DNA from 2 places in the Streptomyces thioluteus genome. Region 1 is predicted to be linked to the other one. Evidence: riboswitches for the same ligand, from Rfam matches in the RefSeq annotation. Region 1 holds a riboswitch; the other holds the start of a gene.

What was found. A riboswitch is a leader RNA that binds a small molecule or an ion and turns the genes downstream of it on or off. The one in region 1 is predicted to bind S-adenosylmethionine.
Region 2: another riboswitch for S-adenosylmethionine. It lies ahead of ABD794_RS09220 (aminotransferase class V-fold PLP-dependent enzyme); the one in region 1 lies ahead of thrC (threonine synthase).

Annotation. Positions count from the first base shown of each region.
Region 1 is NZ_BAAAXZ010000021.1:69,777-73,527, reverse strand. Features, by position in the region: gene ABD794_RS02670 (hypothetical protein) at 429-650, opposite strand; SAM riboswitch class I at 1,657-1,801, shown strand; gene thrC (threonine synthase) at 1,795-3,090, shown strand; gene ABD794_RS02660 (MoaD/ThiS family protein) at 3,665-3,751, shown strand, end outside.
Region 2 is NZ_BAAAXZ010000071.1:8,982-12,732, reverse strand. Features, by position in the region: gene ABD794_RS09225 (Lrp/AsnC family transcriptional regulator) at 1-250, shown strand, start outside; gene ABD794_RS09220 (aminotransferase class V-fold PLP-dependent enzyme) at 247-1,662, opposite strand; SAM riboswitch class IV at 1,802-1,918, opposite strand; gene trpD (anthranilate phosphoribosyltransferase) at 2,146-3,210, opposite strand; partial or broken gene qcrB (cytochrome bc1 complex cytochrome b subunit) at 3,340-3,751, opposite strand, start outside.

The DNA of each region.
Region 1 (3,751 bases):
AACTCGGTGGTGCCTGACTCGGCTCAAACGGCCAAACGGACGGCCCACGGGTCGGCCAACGGGCAGGCCGGGAGAAGGCGTGGTGCAAGAGCAACCGGGGAAAGACGGCATAGAGACACTACCAACAACCTGGAACGAGCGCTAAGGGCCATAGAGCAACGTGCAAGAGGAGAAATGGCGATTAGGGCGCCTAAAGCGGCGATCGACTGCTAGGTGTAAAACACGCAGCAGGGCGGGCGGCGCACATCGATGTGCTGCGTGGGACGACGACCTGCGCGACCTTCTCGGCGACGTTCGGTCTGGCCGCTCGGTCACCCAATACGTGGAGAACGCCTCGCTGCATTTACACCATCAAACACCAGAGATGCTGTGGCCGTTCACATACCTCCAGGTCACGCCGCCACCCCGCATACAGGACATACTGGATGCTATAGCCCTTTTCCGAGCGCCCTTTTCAACACAACGCTCTCGCAGTCACACCTCGATCTTATATTAAACTCTTTTGTTCCCCTCCCCTCCTCTCTCCCCTTTCCCTTCTCCTCGGAGGGTACAGAGTACTCTCTTCCACCATCAATGCACGTGCTGTTCTCTTCTCCCTCCTCCCACAGTGGTATGGTGTGCAGAGAGAAATCGCTGCTGAACTCACTCATCGCGCTATCCATAGTAGACCCTGCTTCACTGGACGGTTTGAGAATCGCGTGACGCACCCACCCTGACGGTTCGTACATCGCCTTGACGGAACGCCCGTCCGGGTACGGGTGAGCGCTGCGCCAGCCTAAGGATCCGAGACGACATAGTAGCCGAGAAGTCACCGTATATCGAGGTCACGATCCCCTTCCTTCACGCTACTTCCCACAGAGGTCTAGCACGCACACGCCATCTCCTTCCGCCGCGTCTCGTCACCAGCAGCGACGCCACAGCACCCGCCCTTGCCCGGCACGGCGGGCAGGTCGGGAGCCGAGCCCCATCAGCCCGTTGACTAACTACCACCCACCACCCTCCACACTCCATACCGCCATGCACGACGATCGAGAAAATCCCGTCTGATACTCGGCTGCTACACAACAGCCCCACAATGATACAGCCCGGCCGCCCGGTGTGAGGTTATAACCGTGGACCCGGGCGACAGTCCGTGGCGCGGAGCTGTATTTATTCCTCTCATAAACTTCTTTATCACCTTAAGAGAACAATGTCCCGCGTTTTCCAACACCAGCGGCAACCACGCCCCCCGCACCTGATTCGTCATCCAGCTCGCGCCGGTGTTGGCCACGATCGTGCCGTACCAGTGCTCATGCCCCCTGTCTGTGTCGACTGCCGCCCCCCAGGGTATAGCACCCACGCCTCACGGTGCTGACCCACCGCCCTAGCTCAGCACGCTTGGACACCGGCGGGGCGAGCAGCCGGTCGAGCGGACGGTCTTCGGCGGACCAGGACCGCCGGGCCAGCCAGCGCTCCACCTCTTCCAGCACGTGTACGACTCCTCGTTGACTCAGGCACGTTGTTGCGTGTGTGGACGCATCTCGCTGTGCGGACGCCCCTCTCAAGGGCGCGCACCGTCCGATACAGTTTGAACAACGCACGGCCCGCCCGTATGTACGGGGTCCGTTGCGCGTGCACAAACGCCCGGCGGCGATGCCGCCGACCGGTGCCATACACTGCTCATCCGAGAGGGGCAGAGGGACACGCGCCGATGAAGCCCCGGCAACCCTCACAGCCGGTCTCAGCCGTTCTCACGGCGAGGCTCCCGGGGGGAAGGTGCCAAATCCGTCTCGTGGCGAGGTCGTCACGAGGAGACTGAGGAGAAAGGCTCGCCTCCATGGCTGTGCAAGCCGCAGTCGAAGCGCGCATACGTCTTTCGGTCCCGCCGTCGCGCTCTCCTGCCGCGAGTGCGGCGAGCGCTTCGCCCTCGGGCCCGTCTTCGCCTGCACCTCCTGCTTCGGTCCGCTGGAGGTCGCCTACGAGCTGCCGGCCGGCGACCCGGAGGGCCTGCGGCGCCGCATCGAGTCCGGGCCGGCGAACATCTGGCGCTACGCCCCCCTGCTGCCCGTCCCCGCCGACGTCGCCGCCAAACCCAATCTGAACCCCGGCTTCACCAAGCTCGTCCGGGCCGACAACCTCGCCCGTGAACTGGGCGTCACCGGCGGCCTGTTCGTCAAGGACGACTCAGGGAACCCGACCCACTCCTTCAAGGACCGCGTCGTCGCCGTCGCCGTCGAGGCGGCGCGCGCCTTCGGTTTCACGACGCTCTCCTGTTCCTCGACGGGCAACCTGGCCGGCGCGGTCGGCGCCGCGGCCGCCCGCGCGGGCCTGCGCTCCTGCGTCTTCATCCCGCACGACCTGGAGGCCGGGAAGGTCGTCATGGCCGCGGTCTACGGGGGCGACCTGGTCGGTATCGAGGGCACCTACGACGACGTCAACCGCTTCTGCTCCGAGCTGATCGGTGATCCGCTGGGGGCGGCGTGGGGCTTCGTCAACGTCAACCTGCGCCCCTACTACGGGGAGGGCTCCAAGACCCTCGCGTACGAGATCTGCGAACAGCTGGGCTGGCGGCTGCCGGATCAGCTCGTGATCCCCGTGGCCTCCGGCTCCCAGCTCACGAAGATCGACAAGGGGCTGAAGGAGCTGATCGCGCTGGGCTTGGTCGAGGACCGCCCGTACCGGATCTTCGGCGCCCAGGCGGCGGGGTGCGCTCCGGTCTCCCGGGCGTACAAGGACGGCCACGACGTCGTCCGCCCGGTGAAGCCGGACACGATCGCCAAGTCCCTCGCCATCGGCAACCCGGCCGACGGGCCGTACGTCCTGGACATCGCGCGGCGGACGGGCGGTGCGGTGGAGGACGTGACGGACGGGGAGGTCGTGGACGCGATCCGGCTGCTCGCCCGTACGGAGGGGATCTTCGCGGAGACCGCGGGCGGTGTGACGGTCGGCGTCACCCGCAAGCTGCTCGAACAGGGCCTGCTGGACCCGTCCTTGACGACGGTCGTCCTCAACACGGGGGACGGGCTCAAGACGCTGGACGCGGTGGCGGCGGGGCCGCGGGCGACGATCCGGCCGAGCGTGGAGGCGTTCCGGGCGGCGGGGCTGGGGTAGGGGGGCGGTTGTTCTTGGGGGGGGGCGTTCTCCCCGCCCCGCCCTTTCACCGTTTCCTCCGGGGCTCCGCCCCGGGCCCGGCACCGCGCTCCGCGCGGTGGGCGGGGGCTTCGCCCCCTGCACCCCGGCGGGGCTTCGCCCCTGCACCCCACCGGGGGCTCCGGCCCCTGGATCCCGGTGGGGTTCTGTCTCTGGACCCTGGCGGGGGCGCCCCTGGACCCCGGCGGGGCTCCGCCCCCTGCACCTCACCGGGGGCTTCGCCCCCTGGATCCCGGTGGGGTTCTGTTCCTGGAACCCGGCGGGGGTGCTCCTGGACGCAGGTGAACTCCGCCCTTGCCCCTACCCCAACGGAGCTTCGCCTTTGCCCTCCGGCCGCGCGCAGCGCGGTGTCGGGTCCGGGGCCGCGCCCCGGGGAAACTCTGGGGGCACCTCCCAGCGGTAGCTGGGGGAGAGAGGGCGGGGCAGGGGCATCCTCCGCCGTCAGGCGCCCACCACCCGCCCACACCCACCCCGCACACCACGCACATCACACACCCCCCGACCACACCACCTCCCCAACAGAAGGAGAGCAGCCATGAGCGTCACCGTCCGCATCCCCACCATCCTCCGCACCTACACCGCCGGCCGCGCCGAGGTCGTCGCCGAGGGGGTCACCCTCGCC
Region 2 (3,751 bases), on a different contig from region 1:
CGTGGACCGCATCCCCGAGATCGCCGAGCGGATCGCGGCCCTGGAGGGCGTCAGCGAGGTCTTCTCCGTCACCGGTGCCTACGACCTGATCGCGATGGTGCGCGTGGCCCGCCACGACGACCTGGCGGACGTCATCCCGGGCCGGATCAGCAAAATCCCCGGCGTCGCCTCCACCGAGACCCACATCGCGTTCCGCACCTACTCCCAGCACGACCTGGAAGCGGCCTTCGCGATCGGCCTCGACAGCTAGCCGGCCACCGGCTTCTCCGGCACGCACCGCCCGCCCTCCGTGCGGTACGTCCACCGCGCGCCGCCCGTCGCCAGTTCCCCGGCCGCCCGCACGAAGCGGTCGATGTGCTCCTCCGGCGTCCCCACCCCGAAGCTGACCCGGATCGCGCTCGCCGCCGGCACCTCGTCCGGCGTCCCGCACTCGCCCGCCCGTCGCCCGCCACCGCCCCAAGCGGAAGCGCTTCGCGCTGCTGTATCCGATGAGCCGCCCCCCTCCGCGAGCAGCGCCCGCACCAACGGGTGGGCGCAGAACAGGCCGTCGCGCACCCCGATGCCGTACTCGGCGGACAGCGCCGCCGCGAAGTGCGAGCTGTTCCAGCCGTCCACGACGAAGGACACGACGCCCACCCGGGGCGCGTCGTCGCCGAACAGCGAGACCACCCTGGCCCCCGGCACCTCCGCGAGCCCCTCGCGCAGCCGTGCCAACAGCGCCTGCTCGCGCGCCTCCAGCCGCTCGAAGCCGGCCGCGGTCAGCGCCCGGCAGGCGGAGGCGATGGCGTAGGCGCCGATGACGTTCGGCGAACCGGCCTCGTGCCGGGCCACGGTGTCGTGCCACTCGACCACCGGCTCGCCCGCCGCGCCGCGCGCCACGCTGCGGGTGGCGCCGCCGCCGGCCAGATACGGCTCGGCCCGGCGCAGCCAGTCGGCGCGCCCGGCCAACACCCCGGCGCCGAACGGCGCGTACAGCTTGTGCCCGGAGAACGCCACCCAGTCCACGTCCGACTCCGCGACGTCCACGGCCTGGTGCGGCACCAGTTGCGCGGCGTCCAGGACGATCCGCGCCCCGTGCGCGTGCGCGGCCGCGGCCAACTCCCTGACGGGCCACAGCTCGCCCGTCACGTTCGACGCACCCGTCACACAGACCAGTGCCGGGCCGTAGGGCTCGCGCGCGGCGAGGGCGCGCTCCAGGGCCTCGACGGCCTGCCCCGGGGTACGGGGCGCGTCCAGCCACGTCACCGCGGTGTCCCCGCGCCGCCCCCAGGGCAGCAGCGCGGCGTGGTGCTCGCTCTCGAACGCGAACGCGTGCGTGCCGGGCGGGAGTACGGCGGCGAGGAGGTTGAGCGAATCGGTCGTCGACCGGGTGAAGACCACGTCGTCGCCCGGTCGGCAGCCGAGGAACTCCGCGACGGTGGCCCGGCTGTTCTCGAACAGGTCGGTGGACAGCTGCGAGAGGTGTCCCGCACCGCGGTGCACGCTGCCGTAGTACGGCGCGTAGGCGGCCACGTCGTCCCACACCCGCTGCAGGGCGGGGGCGCTGGCCGCGTAGTCGAGGGCGGCGTACGGGACTTCACCGCCGGTGACGAGGGGGACGCGGACGTCGCGACCGAGGACGGGGAGAGGGGTGTCGACGGCGGTCCGAAGGGTTGCGGGCATGGCGAACTCCCGTGAGGCGCGAACGAATTCGGCGAAGAAGGCGAAGAAAATGAATGGCGCGAAGAAGGGGCCCTGGGCCCTAGCGCATTCGCTGCATCACGGAAGGATCTCCCTCGACGACCAGGATCCCTGGTGGAGGGATCCGCGCTTGCCGCAGACCTCGCTGCCTGCGACCCGGTCATCACCCGGGGCACCCCGCCACGGACGGAGGGTTGCCGGACAGCGGGCCGGGGCCGTATCGCTGTCGCTCGTGACCTGGGGCGAGTATGGCACAGCGAATCGCCGCGCCGGAAGGGGATTCCCCCACCCCGCCCTTTCACCGTTTCCGCAGCAGCACGCTGCGCGCGCTGTCCTCAAGCGCCGGACGGGCTGTTCAGCCCGTCCGGCGCTTGAGGACTTCGCCCGAAGGGCGAACGGGGCCCGGGGTCTCCCCGGGGAAACGGTGAAAGGGCGGGCCAGGGGCATCCAACCCCCCTGCAACCGCTACGCGTTGCTCGCCGCCACCCACCGCTCCAGAACCCCCCGCGCCGCCCCCGAGTCGATCGACTCCGCAGCCCGCCCCATCGCCGCGGCGATCTGCTCCGGCAGCGGCGCCGCCGACGGCGCCAACGCCACCAGCGCCGCCGCCGAGTTGAGCAGCACCGCGTCCCGCACGGGCCCCCGCTCCCCCGCCAGCAGCCGGCGCGCGACGTCCGCGTTGTAGGACGCGTCCGCGCCCCGCAACGCGTCCACCGGCACGACCTCGATCCCCACGTCCCGCGGATCGAAGGGCTCCTCGCGCACGCCCCCGTCCCGTACGATCCACACCCGCGACGTCGCCGTCGTCGTCAGCTCGTCCATCCCGTCGTCGCCCCGGAAGACCAGCGCCGACGATCCCCGGTCGGCGAGCACGCCGGCCAGGATGGGCGCCATCCGGGCGTCCGCGACGCCGGTCGCCTGGGCCCGGACCCGGGCCGGATTGGTCAGCGGACCGAGGACGTTGAACGTGGTCCGCACGCCCATCTCCCGCCGCGCCGCCGCCACATGCCGCAGCGCCGGGTGGAACTTGACCGCGAAGCAGAAGGTGATGCCCGCCTCCCGGGCCACCTCGACCACCCGTGCCGGGGACAGGTCCAGGTTGACGCCCAGCTTCTCCAGGACGTCGGAGGCCCCGCTCGCGGAGGACGCGGCCCGGTTGCCGTGCTTGACGACCTTCACCCCGGTGCCGGCCACGACGATCGAGGACATCGTGGAGATGTTCACCGTCTTGGCGCCGTCGCCGCCCGTGCCCACGATGTCCACGCTGGGACCGGGCACGTCGATGAGGTTGGCGTGCCGGTACATCGCCCGGACGAGCCCGGAGATCTCGGCGACCGTCTCGCCCTTGGCCCGCAGGGCGACGGCGAAGGCGGCGATCTGGGCGTCGGTCGCCGCGCCGCGCATGATCTGGTCCATGGCCCAGGCGGTGTCGTCCGCGCTGAGGTCCCGCCCGCCGAGCAGCGCCTCCAGGACGCCCGGCCAGGAGAGGGACACCGCACCGTCGCCGCCTGTCTGGGTCGCAACGTTCATGGGTCCACGCTCCTGGTGGTCGTCCGGCTCTCGGCTCCAGCCTAACCAGGTCCGGGAACGGCGAAGAGCCCCGTCCAGGCACTGGACGGGGCTCTTCGCTGTGGCGATCAGTTCTGCTGAATCAGTCGATCAGTGGTGGCCGTGGCCGCTCGTGATCTCCTCGTACTCCGTGGCCGTGGCCTTGGGCACGTAACGGTCCTCGCCGTAGTAGCCCTTCGAGAGCCGGACCCGCAGCTTCTGCGTGGCCTTCACCTTGCGGACGACACCGTTCTCGTCGACCTCGGGCTCCAGGGCCAGCGGCTTGGGCTGCTCGTGCGCGGTCAGCGTGTGCATCTGCTCCTGCGTCAGCGGCTCGTGGACCTCGATGAACTCACCGTGCGGCAGGCGCTTGATGATGCCCGACTCGCGGCCGTGCAGCACCTTGTCCTTGTCGCGGCGCTGGAGACCCATGCAGATCCGGCGCGTGGCGATGAACGCCAGGACCGGGCCGACGAAGAAGGTGATGCGGACGAACCAGGTGACCGCGTTGACCGACAGGTGG